3 regions of the Streptomyces sp. NPDC001393 genome follow, and region 1 is predicted to be linked to each of the others. Evidence: riboswitches for the same ligand, from Rfam matches in the RefSeq annotation. Region 1 holds a riboswitch; each other region holds the start of a gene.
What was found. A riboswitch is a leader RNA that binds a small molecule or an ion and turns the genes downstream of it on or off. The one in region 1 is predicted to bind cyclic di-AMP.

Region 1 (7,811 bases):
CGGACGACGCCGTCCTCGAAGCTGCGCTTCTGGGTGTAGCCGGCGTCCGTGAACACCTTGATCATCTTGGTGTTGGCGGGCAGCACCTCGGCGGCGAAGCGGCGGATGCCGCGTTCACGGGCGACCGCCGCGATGTGTTCCAGCAGGGCGGAGGCGACCCCGCGGCCCTGGTGGGCGTCCTGCACCAGGAAGGCGACCTCGGCCTCGTCGGCGGGTGCGGAGGCGGGCATGCCGTCGGCGCCGATGCGGTCATAGCGTACGGTGGCGATGAACTCGCCGCCGATGGTGGCCGCGAGTCCCACCCGGTCCACAAAGTCGTGGTGCGTGAAGCGGTGGACGTCCTTGGCGGAGAGCCTGGGGTACGGCGCGAAGAAGCGGTAGTACTTCGACTCGTCCGAGACCTGCTCGTAGAAGCTGACCAGGCGGTCGGCGTCATCGATGGTGATGGGCCTGATGCGCGCCGTACCCCCGTCGCGCAGCACCACGTCCGCCTCCCAGTGGGCGGGGTAGAGGTGCCGGTCCTGCCGGTCCGCCGAGGTCTGCATGGGCCCCAGAGTACGGCTCGCGTCCGACAACGGCGCGGGGCAGTCTGTGGAGGACGACAAGCCGGAACCGAGGCCGCGGTTCCGGCGCCACACCGGAGCGGACGACGGTGCGCTCCGGGCATGCTTCACGATATGGGAAACTGGTCTAGACAACCCTGAAGACTGAAGGGCAGCAACACATGGCTGAGCGCCGCGTCAACGTCGGCTGGGCCGAGGGCCTCCACGCCCGCCCCGCCTCCATCTTCGTCCGAGCCGCCACGGCCGCAGGCGTCCCGGTGACGATCGCCAAGGCTGACGGCAACCCCGTCAACGCGGCCTCCATGCTGGCTGTCCTGGGGCTTGGCGCCCAGGGGGGCGAGGAGATCGTCCTGGCCTCCGACGCAGAGGGCGCGGACGCCGCCCTGGACCGTCTGGCCAAGCTGGTCTCCGAGGGTCTCGAGGAACTGCCCGAGACGGTCTGAACACCGGCACAGCGATAACGCCGGAGCCGCGTCGCCTGTTTTCGGGCGGCGCGGCTCCACCCTTTCCGGGCTCATTGCGCGCACACCTGAATTCGGGCAGCGGAAATACACCGCAGCCGAATTACTCTTCTTTGTATACGGCGCCCGTGTTAATGCCGAAGACCCGACATGTTTACGGCGTGTTGCGAAGTCCTCACACGCTCGGCGCCTCCGGCAAAACGCAGCCGGTGCGCGGCCGTCACGCGCTCGGTGTGCAGCGCCGTGACCGCCCGCGCGCGCTCACCGTCGCCGCGCGCCACCGCGTCGACGATGGCGCCGTGCTCCGCCCAGTGGTCCACCGGGCTTACCGGCGCCTCCACCGCGTACATCCAGGCGATCTTGTGCCGCAGCTGGGTGAGCATCGCCGTCAGCGACGGGCTGCCGGAGGCCTGGGCGAGCGTCTCGTGGAACCAGCCGCCCAGCGAGCGCAGGTCGCCGCTGTTGCCCGTGCGGGCCCGCTCCTGGCCCAGCCTGACGAGGCCGCGCAGCACCTTCAGATGGGCCTCGGTGCGCCGCTGGGCGGCCCGGGCGGCCCCGAGCGGCTCCAGCAGCATGCGCATCTCCAGCAGGTCGGCGGCCTCCTGCTCGGTCGGCTCGGCCACGCACGCGCCCGCGTGCCGGCGGGTCACCACGAAGCCCTCGGCCTCCAGGGTGCGCAGGGCCTCGCGGACGGGGACGCGCGAGACGCCGTAGCGACGGGCCAGGACTTCCTCGGTCAGCCGGCCGCCGCGCTCGTAGACACCCGCGACGATGTCGTCCCGGATGGCCGTGCACACCGAGTGCGCCGGAATACGCATGACCGACCTCCGCCTTAATCCCCGTGAAACGTCGACGATGGACGCGTGTTCCGTGACTCTATTCCAATGAGCCGGAATTTCCGACGGCGGGCCGGATTCCATGGATATTTTTTGGTCAGCGGGCCGGGCGGGGCCCGCGAAAAACGGCGAAAGCCCCGGCTCGGTGAGCCGGGGCTTCGCGGGCCGTGCGATGCGGCGTCAGACGTTCACGCCGTGCTCGCGGAGGTAGGCGACGGGGTCGACGTCCGAGCCGTAGTCGGGGGTCGTGCGGGCCTCGAAGTGCAGGTGCGGGCCGGTGGTGTTGCCGGTCGCGCCGGACAGGCCGATCTGCTGGCCCGGGGTGACCTGCTGGCCCACCGAGACGCCGATGGACGACAGGTGGCCGTACTGGGTGTACATGCCGTCGGCCATGCGGATCACGATCTGGTTGCCGTACGCGCCGCCCCAGCCGGTGGAGACGACGGTGCCGGAGCCGACCGCGTGGACGGGGGTGCCGGTGGCCGCGTGGAAGTCGATGCCCGTGTGGTGGCCGGAGGACCACAGGGAGCTGCTGGCCTGGTAGCCGGTGGAGACGTAGGAGTCGGCTATCGGGGCGACGAAGGCGTTCAGGCGCTTGCGCTCGGCCTCCCGGGCGGCGCGGGCCCTGGCCTCGCGCTCGTCCTTCGCCTTCTTCGCCGCGGCCTCCTCGGCCGCCTTCTGCTCGGCTGCCTGCTTCTGCGCGGCGGCCTGCGCGGCGATGTGCTCGGCGACGTCGTCGCTCACGGTGAGGACCGGCGTGAGACCGGTCTGCTCCACGGTGTGCTCGGCGGCGAGCGCCGGGGAGGCGGCGAGGGTGCCGACGGCACCGGTGGTGGTGAGGGCCGCGATGCCCGCCGCCTGAGCGGTGGTGCGCTTGACCCGGCCGGGCTTGCGGTGCTTCCCGGTGGCGCACATGAACGCCATGAAGTGGCTGGTCCTTTCCTTCCCTCTCGCCTACCGGGTTAGCTGACGGGTTCGGAGCAGGAAGGTCTCCTACGGACCCCTCGCGGCATGCGCGGGCGCCCGATTCACCCCAGGGACTGCGTGGGTCCCCGGCTCCCCTGGCTCGCGCCGTACGGGGACTCGGCGATGGCTGTCCGGTGCCGCGGATGCAGCGCACTGCCCGACGAACAGCCCGGAAGACGCTACGGAAGCCCGCTTCGGAATCCCAAACCGATCCGGGCGTTTGTAGCGCATCCCACAGGTCAGACGGGCAACCTCCGCCTCAAACCGGGCATCTGGGGAAGGGAGTGGAACAGCGGGGGCCCTGACGGTGCTTAGTCCGTCAGGGCCCCACGCGCGCGTGCCGCTGTCCGGCTACTCGGCCGCCACCACGGTCACTTCACCGATGCCGAGCGCCTCCACGGGCGCCTTGATCTGGGCGGCGTCACCGACGAGGACGGTCACCAGGCGCTCCACCGGGAAGGCGTTCACGACGGCCGCCGTGGCCTCCACCGTGCCCGTCGCCGCGAGCTGCTGATAGAGCGTCGCCTGGAAGTCGTCGGGCAGGTGCTGCTCGACCTGGTCGGCCAGCGTGCTCGCGACGGCCGCCGCCGTCTCGTACTTCAGCGGCGCCACCCCGACGAGGTTCTGCACGGCCACGTCCCGCTCGGCGTCGGTCAGGCCGTCCGCCGCGAGGGTGCGCAGCACCTTCCACAGGTCCTCCAGGGCGGGCCCGGTGTTGGGCGTGTCCACGGAGCCGCTGATGGCGAGCATCGAGGCGCCCGTGCCGTCCGGCGCGGACCTGAGGACCTGGCCGAACGCGCGCACACCGTAGGTGTAGCCCTTCTCCTCGCGCAGGACGCGGTCCAGGCGGGAGGTGAGGGTGCCGCCGAGGCAGTAGGTGCCGAGCACCTGGGCGGGCCACACGCGGTCGTGCCGGTCGGGGCCGACGCGGCCGATGAGCAGCTGGGTCTGCACGGCGCCGGGCCGGTCCACGATGACCACGCGCCCGGTGTCGTCGGCGGTCACCGGCGGCACGGGCCGCGGCTCGCCCGGGGTGCCGGTCCAGGCGCCCAGGGTGCCGGCGAGCAGCGCGTCGAGGTCGACGCCGGTGAGGTCGCCGACCACGACCGCGGTGGCCGTGGCGGGGCGTACGTGCCGGCCGTAGAAGGCGCGTACGGCGGCGGCGTCGATCTTCTCGACCGTCTCCTCGGTGCCCTGGCGCGGGCGCGACATGCGCGAGACCGCCGGGAACAGCTCCTTGGAGAGCTCCTTGGCGGCCCGGCGGGAGGGGTTGGCCAGCTCGTGCGGGATCTCGTCCAGGCGGTTGCGGACGAGGCGCTCGACCTCGCTGTCGGCGAACGCGGGCGCGCGCAGCGCGTCGGCGAGCAGGCCGAGGCCCTTGGCCAGGCGGGAGGCCGGGACCTCAAGGCTGAGCCGGACGCCGGGGTGGTCGGCGTGCGCGTCCAGGGTGGCGCCCGCGCGCTCCAGCTCGGCGGCGAACTCCTCGGCGGAGTGCTTGTCGGTGCCCTCGGAGAAGGCCCGCGCCATGATCGTGGCGACGCCGTCCAGGCCGGCCGGCTCGGCGTCCAGGGGCGCGTCCAGCAGCACCTCGACGGCGACGACCTGCTGGCCGGGGCGGTGGCAGCGCAGCACGGTCAGGCCGTTGTCGAGCGTGCCGCGCTCGGGGGCGGGGAACGCCCACGGCCTGGCCTGGCCTGGCTGCGGCTGGGGGTGGAAGTCCATGGTGGCGAGCTCGGTCACTTGGCCGTCTCCTCGTTCTCGTTACCGGCCTCTACGGTCGCTTCCTGCTCCGGGTCCTCGCCGCGCCCCGCCTCCTCGGTGTGCTCGGCGGACTCGGCGGACAGCGGCTCGTAGACCAGGACCGCGCGGTTGTCGGGGCGCAGGCGGGCCTTGGCGACCTCCTGGACCTCCTCCGCGGTCACCGCCAGGACGCGTTTGACGGCGGTGAGGGCGAGCTGCGGGTCGCCGAACAGGACGGCGTACCGGCACAGTTCGTCGGCGCGGCCGGCGACCGTGCCGAGCCGGTCCAGCCACTCGCGCTCCAACTGGGCCTGGGCGCGCTCCATTTCCTCCGGCGTGGGGCCCTCCTCGGCGAACCGGGCCAGCTCCTCGTCGATGGCGGCCTCGATGACCGGCACCTCCACGTCGCCGGAGGTCTTCACGTCCAGCCAGCCCATGGAGGGCGCGCCGGCCAGGCGCAGCAGGCCGAAGCCGGCGGCGACGGCCGTACGGTCGCGGCGGACCAGCCGGTTGTAGAGGCGGGAGGACTCGCCGCCGCCGAGGACGGTCAGGGCGAGGTCGGCGGCGTCGCACGCGCGCGTGCCGTCGTGCGGGAGCCGGTAGGCGGCCATGAGGGCGCGCGCCGGGACCTCCTCGACGACGACCTCGCGCTTCTGCTCGCCGATGATCTCCGGCAGGGAGCCGTCGCGGGGGGCGGGCTTGCCGTCGTGGGACGGGATCGAGCCGAAGTACTTCTCGATCCAGGCGAGGGTCTGCCGGGGGTCGATGTCGCCGACCACGGAGAGCACCGCGTTGTTCGGCGCGTAGTAGGTGCGGAAGAACTGGCGGGCGTCCTCCAGGGTGGCCGCGTCCAGGTCCGCCATCGAGCCGATCGGCGTGTGGTGGTAGGGGTGCCCCTCCGGGTACGACAGGCTGGTCAGCTTCTCGAAGGCGGTGCCGTAGGGCACGTTGTCGTAGCGCTGGCGGCGCTCGTTCTTCACGACGTCCCGCTGGTTCTCCATGGACTCGTCGTCCAGGGCGGCCAGCAGCGAGCCCATGCGGTCGGCCTCCAGCCAGAGGGCGAGCTCCAGCTGGTGGGCGGGCATGGTCTCGAAGTAGTTGGTGCGTTCGAAGCTGGTGGTGCCGTTGAGCGAGCCGCCGGCGCCCTGCACCAGCTCGAAGTGACCGTTGCCCTTGACCTGCGCCGAGCCCTGGAACATCAGGTGCTCGAAAAGGTGAGCCAGGCCGGTACGTCCCTTGACTTCGTGGCGGGAGCCGACGTCGTACCAGAGGCAGACCGCCGCCACGGGGGTCAGGTGGTCCTCGGAGAGCACCACGCGCAGACCGTTGGCCAGGCGGTGCTCGGTCGCTGTCAGGCCCCCGGAGCCTGCCTCGGCTGTGGTCGTGTGACCCATGGGCATGTGCGTCCCTTCGCGAGCGGAGGCGGTTGTGGAAACCGCGGTTTTCCTGCCGTTCCAGCCACTGTATGCAAAGCGTGCGGGGCGTCGGCGAAGTTCCCGCGGGACGTACGCCCACAGCGGATCCCGTAGCCTGCGTCGGACCCGCCCGGGGACGCCCGGGAAGGCCGCCGGGACCGGGTCGCGGCACGGCTTGTCAGTGCCTCGGTCCACAATGGTCCGCGTCAGATCCGTCCATCCGTTGAGCAAGGAGCCGGCAGCGATGGCCCGCCGCAGCACGAAGACCCCGCCGCCCGACGATTCGTACGAGGAGAAGATCCTCGACATCGACGTCGTGGACGAGATGCGTGGCTCCTACCTCGAGTACGCGTACTCGGTCATCTACTCACGCGCCCTGCCGGACGCCCGTGACGGCCTCAAGCCGGTGCACCGCAGGATCGTGTACCAGATGAACGAGATGGGCCTGCGCCCCGACCGCGGCTACGTGAAGTGCGCGCGTGTCGTCGGCGAGGTCATGGGCAAGCTGCACCCGCACGGCGACGCGTCGATCTACGACGCCCTGGTGCGCATGGCCCAGCCGTTCTCCATGCGCGTGCCGCTGGTCGACGGCCACGGCAACTTCGGCTCGCTGGGCAACGACGACCCGCCGGCCGCCATGCGGTACACCGAGTGCCGGCAGGCCCAGGCGACGAGCCTGATGACCGAGTCGATCGACGAGGACACGGTCGACTTCGCGCCGAACTACGACGGTCAGGAGCGGGAGCCGGTGGCGCTGCCCGCCGCCTTCCCGAACCTGCTGGTCAACGGCTCCTCGGGCATCGCGGTGGGCATGGCGACGAACATGCCGCCGCACAACCTGCGCGAGGTCATCGCGGCCGCCCGCCACCTGATCAGGCACCCGAACGCGGACCTGGACGCGCTGATGAAGCACGTCCCGGGCCCGGACCTGCCCACCGGCGGCCGGATCGTCGGCCTCGACGGCATCCGGGACGCGTACGCGACGGGCCGCGGCACCTTCAAGATGCGCGCGACGGTCTCGATCGAGACGGTGACCGCCCGCCGCAAGGGCCTGGTCGTCACGGAACTGCCCTTCACGGTCGGCCCCGAGAAGGTCATCGCGAAGATCAAGGATCTGGTCAACGCGAAAAAGGTCCAGGGCATCGCCGACGTCAAGGACCTCACCGACCGCGAGCACGGCCTGCGCCTGGTCATCGAGGTCAAAAACGGCTTCGTGCCGGAGGCGATCCTGGAGCAGCTGTACAAGCTGACCCCGATGGAGGAGTCCTTCGGCATCAACAACGTCGCGCTGGTGGACGGCCAGCCGCTCACGCTGGGCCTGAAGGAGCTGCTGGAGGTCTATCTCGACCACCGCTTCGACGTGGTCCGGCGCCGCAGCGAGTTCCGCCGCGGCAAGAAGCGCGACCGGCTGCACCTGGTCGAGGGTCTGCTGACCGCGCTGGTGGACATCGACGAGGTCATCCGGCTGATCCGGTCCAGCGAGAACTCCGCGCAGGCCAAGGAGCGCCTGATGCGGCGCTTCTCGCTGAGCGAGGTGCAGACGCAGTACATCCTCGACACGCCGCTGCGCCGGCTCACCAAGTACGACCGCATCGAGCTGGAGGCGGAGAAGGACAAGCTCACCGCGGAGATCGCGGAGCTGACCCGGATCCTCGACTCCGACGCGGAACTGCGCAAGCTGGTCTCGGCCGAACTGGCCGCCGTCGCCAAGCAGTTCGGCACCGACCGGCGCACGGTCCTGCTGGAGTCCGCGGGTGCCCCGGTGGCCGCGGTGCCGCTGCAGGTGGCCGACGACCCGTGCCGGGTGCTGCTGTCCTCTACGGGGCTGCT
Region 2 (7,811 bases), on a different contig from region 1:
GCCGCGCGGACGCACGGGGCGTGCGGACGACACGGGCCGTACGCATGCAGGGATTGCCCTGGTCGTACGGGGTGTACGGGCCCGGGCCGACCGCCGTGTGAGCGGAGGCTTGGCGCGGCGGACGGCCAGGCGACGGCCCGGTCGCGCACGGCGAGAATCGCGGCGCGCCGGACGGCCGGAGACGTGTCGGCCCTGTGCCAGGTCGTACGGCCGGGGCGTGGCACGGTGTGGCAGGGGGGTGCGAGGGGTGGAGGTGGCCGGGGTCAGCCGGCGCGGTGCACCACCGCGTCGCACAGCTCCATCAGCGCGGCCTTGGCGTCGCACTCCCGCAGCGGCGCCAGCGCGGCGCGAGCCTCCTCCGCGTATCGGACGGTGTCCCGGCGGGCCTGCTCCAGCGCGGGGTGGGCGCGCAGCGCGGCCAGCGCCTCGGCGTGCCGGGCGTCGTCGCCGAGGTCGGAGTCGAGCAGCTCGCACAGCGCGATGTCCTCGGCCAGACCGAGGCGGGCGGCGCGCTCGCGCAGCCGGAGCACGGGCAGGGTCGGGATGCCCTCGCGCAGGTCGGTGCCCGGGGTCTTGCCGGACTCGTGCGAGTCGGAGGCGATGTCCAGGACGTCGTCGGCGAGCTGGAAGGCGACTCCGAGCCGCTCTCCGTACTGGGTGAGCACGTCAACGACGGTCTCGTCGGCACCGGACATCATCGCGCCGAACCGGCACGACACCGCCACCAGCGAGCCCGTCTTGCCGCCGAGCACGTCCAGGTAGTGCTCGACCGGGTCACGGCCGTCGGAGGGGCCGGCGGTCTCCAGGATCTGGCCGGTGACCAGTCGTTCGAAGGCGAGGGCCTGCACCCGGACCGCCTCGGGGCCGAGGTCGGCGAGGATCTGGGAGGCGCGGGCGAAGAGGAAGTCGCCGGTGAGGACCGCGACGGAGTTCCCCCAGCGGGTGTTGGCGCTGTCCACGCCGCGCCGCACGGCTGCCTCGTCCATGACGTCGTCGTGGTACAGCGTGGCGAGGTGGGTCAGCTCCACGACCACGGCGGAGGGCACGATGCCCGGCGCGTAGGGGTCGCCGAACTGGGCCGCGAGCATCACGAGCAGCGGCCGGAACCGCTTCCCGCCGGCTCGTACGAGGTGCTGCGCGGCCTCCGTGATGAACGGGACCTCGCTCTTGGTGGCCTCGAGCAAGCCTTCCTCGACAGCCGCCAATCCGGCCTGGACATCGGCTTCCAGAGCCTGGTCCCGCACGCTCAGCCCGAACGGCCCGACGACGGTCACGAGGGGTCTCCTGTCTGCTGGTGTCTGCTGGCGATTACACGGTTTGTCGATAGGTCGCTGCCATCACTCAAGTCAGCGTATCCGGTCCTGTTTCGATCACCGATAGCGCCCACCGGTCCAGCCCGGGCGGTATCGGATCACGACCGGTATGTTTTTGATCAAGTGATAAGAACGGACATTTATTGACTTAACAGGAATACACGCACTTTGGTTCCACCGCGGCTTCCGCCACAGGTTCCATCACCCACCCGAGCCGCCCGAATCCCTCATGCCCGATTTGAAATACTTTGTTATTTCGTGAGTTGGGTCACGCCCCACCTCCGGCACCGAGGGCCCGCCAGGCCGCCTCCTCCCCTTGCTCCATCCGCGAGTTGAAGGTTGGCAAACGCAAAGGATCAAGTACCACATACGGCACAGACCGTGGTCAAATCGTGCCTTGTGTGAATCCAGTACTTGTTCCCGACATGTGCTCTCGCATACGTTCCGGGCCATCGGGCGGACGCCGAATCCTGCCGCCGCCCGCGTGACCCATCGACGAACTCATTCGTACGGCAGGAGCGGGGGACCCAGGTAAGTCCGCCGGACCGGTCGGCACACGCCGCACCGGGACGGCTCGGGGTGAAGCCGTGCCTTCTCGCGAAGCCACGGCCGGGCACCTCCCCGCCCGAACCCGACAGCTCACCTCGCAGGCGACGGAGAGGACTTCCCCATGTCTGCTGCCGCTCAGCACCACCGCCGCCCTCGCACCAACCGCCTCGCCCGCATCCTCGCCGTCGCCGGCACCGGTGCCGCCGTCCTCGCCCTGCCCCTCATCGGCGCCACCAGCGCCTCAGCGGCCACCGTCACGCCCACCAAGACGGTCTCCACCACCCTGGCCGGGTACCCGAACAACCTCGACGGCTGGATCCGCCAGTCCCTCGCGATCATGGCCCAGAAGGGCATCCCGGGCTCCTACAACGGCATTTACCGCAACGTTATGCGGGAGTCCTCCGGCAACCCGTACGCCATCAACCTCTGGGACTCCAACGCCGCCATAGGCACCCCGTCCAAGGGCCTGCTCCAGGTGATCGACCCGACCTTCAACGCGTACCACGTGGCCGGAACCGCCTTCAACCCGTACGACCCGGTCGCCAACATCACCGCGGCCTGCAACTACGCCGCCGCGCGGTACGGGTCGATCGACAACGTGTTCAGCGCGTACTGACAGTCCCGCCGACCGGCACGGCATCGGCCGCCCGGCGTGTGCCCGCACCTGACGGAGGGCACCCCGGGCGGTCGTCGCGCCTTCCGGGGGCGGGCGCCTACTGAGATGCCGGTCAGTCGGTCGGGAACAGTCTTTCGAGGACGACGGCGATGCCGTCGTCCTCGTTCGACAGGGTGATCTCATCGGCCACCGCCTTGAGTTCGGGGTGCGCGTCGGCCATGGCGACGCCGCGTCCGGCCCAGTCGAACATCGGGATGTCGTTGGGCATGTCGCCGAACGCCAGTGCCTCCTCCGCCTCGATCCCGAGCCGCTCGGCGGCCAGCGCGAGACCGGTCGCCTTGGTCACCCCCGACGGCTGGAGCTCCACGGTCCCCGGCCCCGACATGGTGACCGTGGCCAGGGAGCCCACCACCGCGCTCGCGATGGCCGCCAACTCGTCGTCGGACAGGGCGGCATGGCGCAGCAGCACCTTGCTGATCGGCGCGCACCACAGGTCCTCGCGCCGGCCGACCCGGACCGCGGGCAGGGTCGGGTGCGGCATCCGGTACCCGGGCTCGATGAGCGTGAGCCCCTCCACGCCGTCCTGGTCGACGGCCGCGTACACCTGCCCCACCTCGGCCTCGATCTTGCCGAGCGCGGTCTCGGCCAGCTCCCGGTCCAGCCGGACCGACCACAGCAGACGGCCGGTCCCGGCGTCGTAGACCTGCGCGCCCTGCCCGCACACCGCGAGCCCCGTGCACCCGAGGTGCGCAAGGAGCTGCCGTACCCGCGGGGCCGGGCGGCCCGTCACCACCAGGTGCCGGGCGCCGGCCCGCGCCACCCGCGCGAGCGCGGCGAGCGACCGGTCGGAGACGGTGTCGTCGCCGCGCAGCAGCGTCCCGTCCAGGTCGGTGGCGATCAGTGCGTATGCGGGGGAGGCTGCCATGATCAGAGAATACGGATACCGGGCCCCGCCGACTCATCTTGTGGTCCTGCGCACTTACGTGCTGATCAGCCTCAAGTGGCGCCAGCGCGCACCTCGTTGACCCGTCAGCCGTGAGCGGCCGCCAGGTGTTTGGTCAGGCGCGGTGAGGCGAACTCCGTGCCGCAGACGAAACGCATCACCGGGCCGTACGACGACGCCGCGGGCAGGCCGGTGAAGTACAGGCCGGGGACGGACGAGACGAAGCCGGGGCCGAGCCTGGGCGTGCCCCGGCTCACCGCGAGCCGGGTGCGCAGTTCGTGGCCGAGGAAATCCATCGCCGCGATGTCGACGCGGTAGCCGGTGGCGGCGATGACGTGGTCTGCGGTGAGCCGCTCGGTGTGCCCGCCGTGGGTGCGGACGGTGAGGACGGGGGTGCCGTCCGGTGCCTCGGCGCTCACCACCCGCTCGACGTCCTGCACCTGCACGGCGCTCGCGAAGCGCTCGCGCAGCCACCAGGCGCCGAGCGGTCCGAGGACCCGGCGGACCAGGAAGTGGCGGGTGGCCTCGGGCAGATAGCGGTAGGGGTGCGGGTAGTAGCTGAACGCCCACAGCGACCAGGCGCGGCCGAACGGGGACTCCGGGCGCAGCTTCGGCTGCTCCCAGGGCGGCGCGCCGAAGGCGACCCGGCCGCGGCCGCGTGCGACGACACGCACGCGTGCCCCCGCCTCGGCGGCGAGTGTCGCCGTCTCCAGAGCGGACTGGCCGGCGCCGACCACGATGAGCTCCTTGCCGGCGAATCGGCTCAGGTCGTGGTGCTGGGAGCTGTGCGAGACCGGGCCGGTGGGCGCCGGTCCGTCGGCCGCGGCTCCCGCGAGCTCCGCCGGCAGGTGCGCGAGGCCCGACAGGCCGGTGGCGACGACGACCGCGCGTGCGGTGAACATCTCCCCCGAGTCCAGCTTCAGCTCGAAGCCGCCGCTCTTGTCGCGGTCCACGGAGACGACCCGCACCTGCTCCAGGTCGGGGACCAGCTTCTGCCGGAACCACTCGCCGTAGGCGGTGAACGTCTCCACCGGGATGATGTCCTCGTCGGCCACCAGGCGGCGGATCCCGGCCGCGTCGCAGTAGTCGGCGAGGGTGTGGCCGGGCTGCGGGCAGTCGAGGTTCGAGGCGGCGGGCGTGGACTTCAGGAGCATGCCCTCGGGCATGTGGTCGCGCCAGCTGACCATGGGGTCGCCGAAGACGCGGACGGGGATGCCGCGCGCCCGCAGATGGGCGGCGGTGGACAGGCCGAACGGCCCGGCCCCGATGACTGCAACCGGTCGAGTCACGAAGTCCCTCCCCAGGACATGGTGCGCGCCACTCTGTGCGTGGCTCTGCCTACTTCGTGGAGGTGCTGCTGCCGCGGCGGTTGGTCCGCCACAGCTGATAGAGGTGCTTCGCGCCCGGGCGCACGAAGCGGGCGAGCATCGTGAGGAACGGCAGCGGGTCGTCACCCGCGAGCCAGGCCAGCTCCGTCCCGCTCGCCGTGGCCGGCGCGTGCGGCGTCGTATAGCCGCTGCGGCGGTAGGCGAGGAGGGCGGGAAGGTCGATGTTCTCCACGATGTAACGGTGGCCGGCGCGCTGTTCCCCCTCCGGAACGGGGCGGCCGGTCAGGTTCAGATGCATCGCGCGTACGACGTCCACGCCCGACTCGTTCTCGAAGAGCCGGAACTGGGCGCCCATGCGCGGGTTGAAGTCGAGGAGCTTGTACTGCCCGTCGCGCCGGTCGAAGCGCAGGTCGAGGTCGATGATGCCGCTGTAGCCGATCTGTTTGATGAAACGTGCGGCGAGGTCGGTGAGTTCCGGGTTGTCGACGACGTACGCGTTCGCCGTCATGCCGGCGTGCGGCGGCCAGGAGCGGACCTTGACGCCGGTGAACAGCGCCAGGGGGGTTGCGTCCTGATCGAAGCAGGCGTGCACGATCCAGTCCTCGGCCTCCTCGCGCGGCAGGTACTCCTGGAGGATCACCCCCGGCCGCCGGCCCCAGTCGCGGGCCAGGGCGAGCAGACCCTCGCGGGTGGCGATCCGCGTGGTGCCGCCCACGGCGGGCCGTGTGCGCCGGACGAACGCCTCCCGGTTCTTGGCCACCACCGGGAAGCGGGCCGTCTCGGCGAAGGCGACGATGTCGTCGTACGACTCCGGGAACGCCGACGCGGGGCTTGCGATGCCGTGTTCCACACACAGTTCGTGCAGGCCCTGCTTGCTGGCGAGCCGACGCGGCAGTGCGGGGTCGACGCGCGGGAAGAGAAAGGAACCGGCCAGCTCGTCCTGGTGCTCGGCGATCAGTACGGCGGCCTCCTCGTCGGTCGGGACGAGGACGGCGGGGCGGCCGATGCGGCGGCCGATGCGCAGCAGGCCCTCGACCAGGTGGCCCGGGTCCTCCGCGCCGGTGGTCGGCCACACGAAGGCCTTCTTCAGGTAACGGGAGGAGGCCGCGGGCGTGTAGGCGTCCTCGGTGATGGCGTACATGGGCACGCCGAGCCGGCCCAGGCTGCGGATCGCGCCGACGCCGCCGTGGTGCAGCGGATAGTCGCCGAACTTGACGATCAGTCCTGGTACGTCCCGGTCCGCCTCGAACGGCACACCGACGGTGTCTCCGGCCACGGGTCCCCCCACGTGTCCCCCCAATGGAACGGACCCACCCCGTCCGTGTCCCCAAAGGACGCTAAGCCGGAATTGCCGCCTCCGACAAGCCCTATTCGGACATTGCGAACTCTTTAGACAGGGTGCGAGCAACCTTTCGAAGGCCTTGTGACACACATCTTTCGGACACTGTGGCGAGTGCCGCAGGAGGCTCTGCCCAAGACACGCATCACGGCCGTAACGTGTGGCCCGACCACATGGAACGAGCGCCATGCACGGCCCGGATGAGAGTGAGGCAGCACCCCATGCCCCCCTTCGACGTCCCCGAGGGCGACCCCTTCGGCCCGCACAACCTTCCCTATGGCGTGTTCTCGCCCTCCGGCAGCACGGAGCGGAGGGTCGGCGTCCGGCTCGGGGACCAGGTCCTCGACGCGGGCGCCGCGGCCGCCGCCCTCGGCTCGCCGCACCACGCGCTGCTCGCACGGCCCACCCTCAACGCACTGCTGTCCGCCGGCCGCCCGGCCTGGACGGAGGTACGGCGCGCCATCACGGCCTGGATCACCGACCCCGCGCACCACGAGGCGGTCGAGCCGCTGTTCCACCCCCTGTCCGAGGTGACCCTCCACCTGCCCTTCGAGGTGGCGGACTACGTCGACTTCTACGCATCGGAGAACCACGCCCGCAACGTCGGCCAGATCTTCCGCCCCGACGCCGAGGACTCCCTCACCCCGAACTGGAAGCACCTGCCGATCGGCTACCACGGCCGCTCCGGCACGGTCGTCGTGTCGGGCACGGACGTCGTACGGCCCTCCGGGCAGCGCAAGTCCCCGGCCGACCCGGCACCCGTCTTCGGCCCTTCGGTCCGGCTGGACATCGAGGCAGAGGTCGGTTTCGTCGTTGGCGTGCCGTCCGCGCTGGGCAGTCCGGTGGCACTCGGCGACTTCCGCGAGCACGTCTTCGGGCTGTGCCTGCTGAACGACTGGTCCGCGCGGGACATCCAGGCCTGGGAGTACGTCCCCCTCGGCCCCTTCCTCGGCAAGTCCTTCGCGACCTCGGTGTCGGCGTGGATCACCCCGCTGGAAGCGCTGGAGCACGCGCGCGTGGCGCCTCCGGAGCGCACGCACCCGCTGCTGCCCTACCTGGACGACTCGGCACCCGGTATCGAGCCCGGCGGCTACGACCTGCGGATCTCCATCGCCATCAACGGCCATGTGGTCTCCGAGCCGCCTTTTTCGACCATGTACTGGACCGCCGCCCAGCAGCTCGCCCACATGACGGTGAACGGTGCCTCGCTGCGCACCGGCGACCTGTACGGCTCGGGCACGGTGAGCGGCCCGGAGGAGCGTCAGCGCGGCTCGCTGCTGGAGCTGACCTGGAACGGCCGTGACCCCCTCGAACTCCCTGAGGGCAAGCGGGCCTTCCTGGAGGACGGCGACGTGGTGACCCTGTCGGCCTGGGCTCCTGGCGCGGACGGGCGCCGGGTCGGGCTGGGGGAGGTCAGCGGACGGGTTGTGACGGGCTGAGCGACGCCTTGCCGCAAGGGGCCGGCCAAGTCCCGCTGGGGCGAGCACCATCTGCTCGCCCCGGGCGGGACGCCTCCGTCGGGCGGACCGAGGGGAGAGCCGAGGGGCGCTCCGAGAGGCGGGCCGGTGAACGGCGTCGGCGTCCGGGCCGACACGACCGGCCACGGTGTCCCTGATCCGGATCTGGTGCGGCGCAGGAACGCGCGTGGCCCCGCCCGCCGCCGCAAGACGCCGAACTCAAGGACGCATCCGGGGACTTTGTGGCTGGGCCCTGGACCTGACCC
Region 3 (7,811 bases), on a different contig from region 1:
AGACATGGCTGGCCGACAAGCTGCGACGGCGTGAGGAGCATCCGCCGGCACACCCCGAGCGTGGGTTTCGGGACGGCGAGACGTTCGCCTATCTCGGTCGCGCCTACCGGCTCCAGCTCAGCGACGAAGAACGGGCCGCCGTCCGACTCGTCGCTGGGCGGCTGGTGATCGGCAAGGGGATCGCGCGGGATCCGGTCGCTGCTCGGCGCGCCCTCATCGGCTGGTACCGGCGTAACGGACAGCGCTGGGCACAAGGAAGGCTTCAGCCATGGGCCGCACGCATGGAGGTCCGGGAGCCGGACGTCGTCGTACGTGATGTCGGCGGCCGGTGGGGGACCTACCGCCCTGGCGATGGCACTCGCGGAACCATGGCGCTGCACTGGGCGCTCTTCCAGTTGCCCGTGCACCTGGTTGACTACGTCATCGCCCATGAACTCGCCCACATCAGAATTCCAGGACACGGAGCGGACTACTGGTCGCTGCTCCGACAAGCCATCCCCGACTGTGAGGAACGCAAGGGGGAGCTGGATGACCTCGGGCGTCGGCTGTGGCTCGGAGACATCCGGCCCAGACATGCTGGGCCATGAGGCCGCAGCAGTTTACGGGCGAGCCCCTTACGCCACCCGGGTCGCCCCCGCGAACGGCATCAGGTCGAGGGGGGCCAGCCGGACCGGTGCCGAGGGGTTCGGGGCGTGGATGATCTGTCCGCCTCCCACGTAGATGCCGACGTGGCTGATCCCGGAGTAGAAGAACACCAGGTCACCGGGCTGAAGTTCGGAGCGGGAAACGCGTCGGCCTGCGTTGATCTGGGCGTAGGTGGTGCGGGGCAGGGAGATGCCGGCGGAGCGGTAGGCGGCCTGGACCAGTCCCGAGCAGTCGAACGCGTCCGGCCCGGCCGCGCCCCACACATAGGGGCTGCCGAGCTTGGCGTAGGCGTAGGCAAGGGCCGCCTCGGCGCGCGCGTTCGGGGCGTCGGCCGATCCGGCCTGCTCCAGTGCGTCCCGGGGGCCCGAGGCCGAGCGGGAGGCACGACCGGGCGCGCTGCCGTCACCGGTCACCTCGGCCCGCTGCTGCGGAGTGAGCTGCGCCAGCAGGTGCCGGGCCGCGTCCAGCTGGGCGGTGACGGCCTTCTTCTGCCGTCGCAGCTCGGCCTGCCGGGACCGCAGCGACTGCAGCTCGATGCGCGCCGCACCCCGCAACTGCTCGATCTCCCGCAGCTGTCCGCGCACCTGGGACACGGCGGCGGCCTGCCGGTCACCGGCCCGCTCCACGAACGCGGCGTCGTCCAGGTACCGGTCCGGGTCGCCGGACAGCGCCAGCTGCCAGGTCGGTGCGAAGCCGCCCTCGCGGTACTGCGCCGCCGCGAACGAACCCAGTGCGCCCCGGGCGGTGTTGAGCCGCTGCTGCTTGCGGGCGGTCTCGTCCCGCAGCGCGTTCAGCCGCCGCTGCGTCGCGTCCGCCTGCTCCTTGACGCCGTCGTACGTCTCGGTCGCGGCCTCGGCCTCCTGGTACAGCTTGTCCACCTTGGCCTTCACCTGCGCCGGCGTCAGCTGTGGCTCGGCGTGTCCCGTCCCGTCGAACCCCGTCGCGGTGGCGGCGCCCGCCAGGGCGAGGGTGGCGGCCGTGCGGGCCGTATGGCCGCCCATGGAACGTTGCCGGGGCTTGCGGTGCGCTGCCACCTGGACCGTCACGTCCTTCCGTACGACTCGCACGACCGAGAGGTCCGTGCGTCCGGCGGCGGCCCGCACAGGGGAAGCGGGCCACCGCCGGACCCTTCTCGGCGGTGGTGGCCGACGGCCGCCCCTGGCCCGGGCGGCGGTGGGGAGTCGGTCACCTGGGGGAGGACGCTAGGCCCGACTGTGACGACTGCGTAACGCAGTGTACGGAACTGGCCTCGACGGACCGGAATGTGACCGCAAGTGAGCGCAGGGCCGTTCCGGAGTCGTCGGCTTCACGCAGCGTGGTGACCGAAGCCCGGAAAGCGGGACGGACGCGAGGCGCCGGGTGCTATGGGGCGCATATATGCAAGATCGTCCGCGCTCTCACCGGCCGCTGTGCCCGGGGCCGGTGACAGGGGGCCGCTGGGCCTCTGGTTAGGCTCCGGGCCCATGGACGTACTCATCCATCTCTTCGTCGGCCTGCACATCATCGGCATCGCCGCGCTGCTCGGCGGTTTCCTCACCCAGATGAAGGCGATGGGCCAGGGCACGGCCCGGTTCGTGCCCGGGATGCTGCACGGCGCACTGACCATGCTGGTCACCGGCGTGGCCCTGGTCGGCCTCAACCAGGCCGACGACCACCACGTCAACACCATCAAGATCGGCGTCAAGCTGGCGCTGCTGGTCGTGATCCTCGGGCTGGTCTACGTGAAGCGTGACGAGGAGAAGATCGACAAGGGCCTGTTCGGCCTCGTCGGAACGCTGACCATGGCGAACATCTTCATCGCCGTTCTGTGGACCTGACGGTCATCCCCATCGGGAACACCGTCGCCCACCGCAGCACGTGGTAGCCGGGCCGGGGCCGCGCCGCCTCGGCGCCGGTCGCCATCACGGCGGCCCCGGCTGCGGGGGGCCGCCCGGCTCACCACGCGCGCGGACTCAAGATGCCGGGCATGCGCCCGATGCCAGGGAGCCGACAGGTCCCTGCCGGGAAGGGCACGCGCGCGTGAAGAGCGAAAACGCCGGTACGCGCGCGTGACGCGGGATGAGCGGGGGAAGCCAGGACCGCGCTCGGGGCGACAGCGGGAGCAAATGCCGCACGCGCGCGTGAGCCGAGTGACGGTCACGCGCGCGTGGACGGAGTAAGAAAGGGCGCCGCCCGGCGGCGGGTGGTCAGCCCGGTCGTACCACGCTGTGGATGATCGACTCGCCGCCGTAGTAGATCGACTCCTCGCGGACGTACGCGCCCGGCTTCGGGGCATGGATCATCATGCCGTTGCCTATGTAGACGCCGACGTGGCTGATGTCGTCGTAGAAGAAGATCAGATCGCCCGGCCGCGCGTCGGCGAGCGAGACCGTGGTGCCTGCGTTGACCTGGTCGTACGTCGTGCGCGGAAGCGTGACGCCGGCGGCCTTCCAGGCGGCCTGGGTGAGGCCCGAGCAGTCGTAGGAGTCCGGCCCGGTGGCGCCCCACACATACGGCTTTCCGATCTGCGCGCGGGCGAAGGCGATCGCCTTCTCGGCCTTCGTGTCGTACGAGCCGGATGTCGTGGACCCCGTCGAGCCGGACCCCGTCGAGCCGGATCCGGTGCCCGAGGACGAGGACGAGGACGACGAGGACGAGTCGGCCTGCTGCCGGGCCGCCTGTTGCTTCGCCAGCTCGGCCGCCTTGCGCGCCGCCTCCTGCTGCTTCTCCCGCTCGATGGCGGCCAGCCGTGCCTTCTGCTGGGCCGTCAGCTGCGACAGCAGCTCGCGGGCCGAGGCCAGCTTCTGCTGGACGGCGGACTTGGCGCTCTGCAGGTCGTGCTGTGAGTCGGTCAGCGTCTGCAGGCTCTGCGCGGCCTCCCGACGCTTCTTCATGGTCGCGGCCTGCTCGCCGATGTAGTCGTCGACCGCGCTCTTCTCCCGTGAGGTCAGCCGGTTCATCAGCTGGGTCTGGTCGAAGTAGTCCTGGGGGTCGTTCGCCAGCAGGAAGGTGGCCGTGTCGGGAGCGGCGGCACCGGTGCGGTACTGCGCCGCGGCGAAGGAACCCAGCTCCTCGCGGGCCTTGTTGAGGCGTGCCGTGCGCCGGGCGAGGTCGTCGCGCAAGGCGTCGACGCGGCCCCGCTGTCTGACGGACCGCTCCTTGGCCGCGTCGTACTTCTCGGTCGCCGACTCCGCCTGGCGGTAGAGGTCGTCGACCTTCTTCTCGACCTCCTCCAGGCTCGGCTTGGTGCGATCGGTGCTCGGGGCGGCCTCTGCGGTCTGCGAGAGCACGGCCATGGAGGTGAGGGCGGCAGTGGCGAGGGCGGGGGTGCGAAGGCCCGTTCCGATGGTCCCGCCGGGGCGCGGCTTGCGGTGCGACGCCAAGGGAGGCGACTCCTTCCAATGGGCCGCCTACCGGGTTAGCTGTCGGGTTCGGGCGGTGGTTCGGAAGGGTTGCCCTACGGCGGCGTCCCGGGTGGGAGCCGGCCGATTCACCCCAAAGTCGGTGGGTCCCCGGCTCCGGGCGCCCTGCGGACGCGCCGGACTCGGCGGAGGCCGCGCGCGCGGCCTGACGGCAACCTAGCCAACTGGTGTGACTAGTGTGAAGGTTGGTGCGTGATATGTCCGATACATTTTCGTGATCTGAGCCCGGAATCGCGTCTGCGTCATCGGGTGATTCCGCAGCGTAAGGGAGGTTTCCGCGTCGCCCGCGCCGGTCGTGTTTCCGGGACGGCGACCGGTTGTCGGTGGGGCGCCCTAGACTCGTAGAGCGATGAGCAGCCTCTTTGACGACAGCTTCCTGGCGGACCTCCAGCCCCCTCGCGGGCACGAGGAGGAACATCCGCCGCCGCCCGAGGACGATCACGCTCCGGAGCCGCTTCCGGACGATCTGTTCGGCGGGAAGTTCGACGCGCCGCCGGACCGGGACGCCTACTACCGCGACGGCGCCCCGCGCCCCGCGCTCGACGCGGCGGCCCTGCTGGAGGGGCTGAACGACAACCAGCGCGCCGCGGTCGTGCACGCCGGCTCCCCGTTGCTCATCGTCGCCGGCGCCGGCTCGGGCAAGACCCGCGTGCTCACCCACCGCATCGCCCACCTCCTCGCCGAGCGGCACGTGCACCCGGGTCAGATCCTCGCGATCACCTTCACCAACAAGGCCGCGGGCGAGATGAAGGAGCGCGTCGAGCACCTCGTCGGCCCGCGCGCGAACGCGATGTGGGTGATGACCTTCCACAGCGCGTGCGTACGCATCCTGCGCCGCGAGTCGAAGAAGCTCGGCTTCACGTCGTCGTTCTCGATCTACGACGCCGCCGACAGCAAGCGCCTGATGGCGCTGGTCTGCCGGGACCTGGACCTCGACCCCAAGCGCTTCCCGCCGAAGTCGTTCAGCGCGAAGATCAGCAACCTGAAGAACGAGTTGATCGACGAGGAGGACTTCGCCGCCCAGGCCACCGACGGCTTCGAGAAGACCCTCGCCCAGGCCTACGCGCTCTACCAGTCTCGGCTGCGCGAGGCCAACGCGCTCGACTTCGACGACCTGATCATGACGACGGTGAACCTGCTGCGCGCCTTCCCGGACGTGGCCGAGCACTACCGCCGCCGCTTCCGGCACGTCCTCGTCGACGAGTACCAGGACACCAACCACGCCCAGTACGCGCTGGTGAGGGAGCTCGTCGGCACCGGGGAACGCTCCGCCGAGGAGGGCAACACCCCGTCCGGCGAGTACGACCTCCCACCCGCCGAGCTGTGCGTCGTGGGTGACGCGGACCAGTCGATCTACGCCTTCCGGGGCGCGACGATCCGCAACATCCTGCAGTTCGAGGAGGACTACCCGAACGCGACGACGATCCTGCTGGAGCAGAACTACCGCTCCACGCAGACCATCCTGTCCGCCGCCAACGCGGTCATCGAGCGCAACGAGTCCCGCCGCCCGAAGAACCTGTGGACCAACGCCGGCCAGGGCGCACGGATCACCGGGTACGTCGCGGACACCGAGCACGACGAGGCCCAGTTCGTCGCCGACGAGATAGACCGCCTGGTCGACGCGGGCGAGGCCAAGGCGGGTGACGTCGCCGTCTTCTACCGCACCAACGCACAGTCCCGTGTCTTCGAAGAAGTCTTCATCCGCGTCGGCCTGCCCTACAAGGTCGTCGGCGGTGTCCGCTTCTACGAGCGCAAGGAGGTCCGGGACGTCCTGGCCTACCTGCGCGTCCTCGCCAACCCCGAGGACTCGGTGCCGCTGCGCCGCATCCTCAACGTGCCCAAGCGAGGCATCGGCGAGCGCGCGGAGGCGATGATCGACGCCCTCGCCCAGCGCGAGAAGATCAGCTTCCCGCAGGCGCTCAAGCGCGTGGACGAGGCGTACGGCATGGCCGCGCGCTCCACCAACGCCGTCAAGCGGTTCAACACGCTGATGGAGGACCTGCGCACGATCGTCGAGTCCGGCGCCGGCCCGGCGACCGTGCTGGAGGCCATACTCGAACGCACCGGCTATCTGGCCGAGTTGCAGGCCTCCACCGACCCGCAGGACGAGACCCGCATCGAGAACCTCCAGGAACTCGCCGCCGTGGCCCTGGAGTTCGAGCAGGCACGCGGCGAGGGCGAGCCGGTGGGACTGGCCGACTTCCTGGAGCAGGTCGCCCTGGTCGCCGACTCCGACCAGATCCCCGACGAGGACGAGGAAGGCTCCGGCGTCATCACCCTGATGACCCTGCACACCGCCAAGGGCCTGGAGTTCCCGGTCGTCTTCCTGACCGGCATGGAGGACGGCGTCTTCCCGCACATGCGCGCCCTCGGCCAGACCAAGGAACTGGAAGAGGAGCGGCGCCTGGCGTACGTCGGCATCACGCGCGCGCGGGAGCGCCTCTACCTCACGCGGTCGGCGATGCGCAGCGCCTGGGGCCAGCCGTCGTACAACCCGCCCTCCCGCTTCCTGGAGGAGATCCCGCCCACCCATGTGGACTGGAAGCGGACGGGCGCGACGGCACCGGTCTCGTCCGGCCCGGCCTCCGGGATCGCGGCCTCGCTGTCCTCGTCCCGCTCGCGTTCCTCGGCGTCGGGCGCGTCCGGGTTCGCCACCCGGCGCACCGCGGAGAAGCCGGTGGTCGCGCTGGCCGTCGGGGACCGGGTCACGCACGACCAGTTCGGGCTCGGCACGGTCGTCGGTGTGAAGGGCACGGGCGCGAACGCGGAGGCGACGATCGACTTCGGCGACACCAAGCCGAAGCGGCTGCTGCTGCGGTACGCGCCGGTGGAGAAGCTGTAGGTCCAAGGGCCCTCGCCGCTCGGCGAGGGCCCACGCGACGACTCAGGTGGGGTCGAGGCCGTGGCTGCGCAGCCACGGCAGCGGGTCTATGGCAGCCCCGCCTGCGGGCCGTACCTCGAAGTGCAGGTGCGGGCCGGTGGAGTTGCCGGAGTTGCCGGAGTACGCGATCGGGTCGCCGGCCTTGACGACCGTCCCGGAGGCGACGCGGTAGCTGGACAGGTGGCAGTACCAGGTCTGCGTGCCGTCCTTCGCCGTCACGATCATCATGTTGCCGTAGGCGCTGTTCCACTTGGTGGTGACGGTGCCGTCGGTGGCGGCCATCACCGTGGTGCCGTAGGCGACGGGGAAGTCGATGCCCGTGTGCACCGACATCCAGTTCACGCCCGCCTGGCCGAAGTAGGCGCTGAGCCCCTTCTGCGTGACCGGCAGCACGAACTTGGGGCGCAGCCGCTCCTTGAGCGCGGCCGCCGCGGCGGCCTTCTTCTTCTCCAGCTCCTGCTGGTTCTTGAGGTCGAGCCGCTCCTGCGTACGGCTCGCCCGGTCGGCGAAGTCGTGGGCGCCGGCGGACAGGGTGTTGAGCTGGGTGTCCAGCTTGCTGTTGGCGACCGAGGCCTTGACGGTGTGCTCGTCCGGGGCGGAGGCGGTGGTGTCCTGGCCGCCGTCGGTCAGCGCGCCGACCGAGGCGACGGCGATGCCGGCGACGCCCATCACACAGGCCGAGGGCACGGCGACGGTCAGCAGCGCCGAGCGCTTGGCCGGCGTACGACGGCGGGAGCGCGCGGCGCTTCGTGCGCCGACGCGCGTCGCAGGCGCGCTCTCCTCCTGGTCGTCCAGCAGGCCGGGCCCGGTGGGCGATTCGTCCGTGGCGCCCAACTCGTCGTCGCCGGCGTGCTGTTCGCCGAACGCGCTGCCCTCGTACGGCA

Region 2: linked by a shared signal. The riboswitch ahead of ACWC2T_RS18250 (transglycosylase SLT domain-containing protein) and the one ahead of ACWC2T_RS30740 (M23 family metallopeptidase) in region 1 are both predicted to bind cyclic di-AMP.
Region 3: linked by a shared signal. The riboswitch ahead of ACWC2T_RS07630 (NlpC/P60 family protein) and the one ahead of ACWC2T_RS30740 (M23 family metallopeptidase) in region 1 are both predicted to bind cyclic di-AMP.

Annotation. Positions count from the first base shown of each region.
Region 1 is NZ_JBSFIH010000036.1:18,864-26,674, forward strand. Features, by position in the region: gene ACWC2T_RS30725 (bifunctional acetate--CoA ligase family protein/GNAT family N-acetyltransferase) at 1-545, opposite strand, end outside; gene ACWC2T_RS30730 (HPr family phosphocarrier protein) at 725-1,006, shown strand; gene ACWC2T_RS30735 (GntR family transcriptional regulator) at 1,156-1,842, opposite strand; gene ACWC2T_RS30740 (M23 family metallopeptidase) at 2,041-2,784, opposite strand; cyclic di-AMP (ydaO/yuaA leader) riboswitch at 2,797-2,959, opposite strand; gene ACWC2T_RS30745 (M16 family metallopeptidase) at 3,178-4,566, opposite strand; gene ACWC2T_RS30750 (M16 family metallopeptidase) at 4,563-5,966, opposite strand; gene ACWC2T_RS30755 (DNA gyrase/topoisomerase IV subunit A) at 6,226-7,811, shown strand, end outside.
Region 2 is NZ_JBSFIH010000014.1:152,124-159,934, reverse strand. Features, by position in the region: gene ACWC2T_RS18255 (polyprenyl synthetase family protein) at 264-1,274, opposite strand; cyclic di-AMP (ydaO/yuaA leader) riboswitch at 1,797-1,979, shown strand; gene ACWC2T_RS18250 (transglycosylase SLT domain-containing protein) at 1,984-2,478, shown strand; gene ACWC2T_RS18245 (HAD family hydrolase) at 2,591-3,403, opposite strand; gene ACWC2T_RS18240 (FAD-dependent oxidoreductase) at 3,508-4,710, opposite strand; gene ACWC2T_RS18235 (carboxylate--amine ligase) at 4,760-6,004, opposite strand; gene fahA (fumarylacetoacetase) at 6,310-7,527, shown strand.
Region 3 is NZ_JBSFIH010000004.1:180,373-188,183, forward strand. Features, by position in the region: gene ACWC2T_RS07615 (M48 family metallopeptidase) at 1-587, shown strand, start outside; gene ACWC2T_RS07620 (NlpC/P60 family protein) at 615-1,679, opposite strand; gene ACWC2T_RS07625 (hypothetical protein) at 2,109-2,462, shown strand; gene ACWC2T_RS07630 (NlpC/P60 family protein) at 2,832-4,007, opposite strand; cyclic di-AMP (ydaO/yuaA leader) riboswitch at 4,015-4,184, opposite strand; gene pcrA (DNA helicase PcrA) at 4,396-6,888, shown strand; gene ACWC2T_RS07640 (M23 family metallopeptidase) at 6,931-7,811, opposite strand, start outside.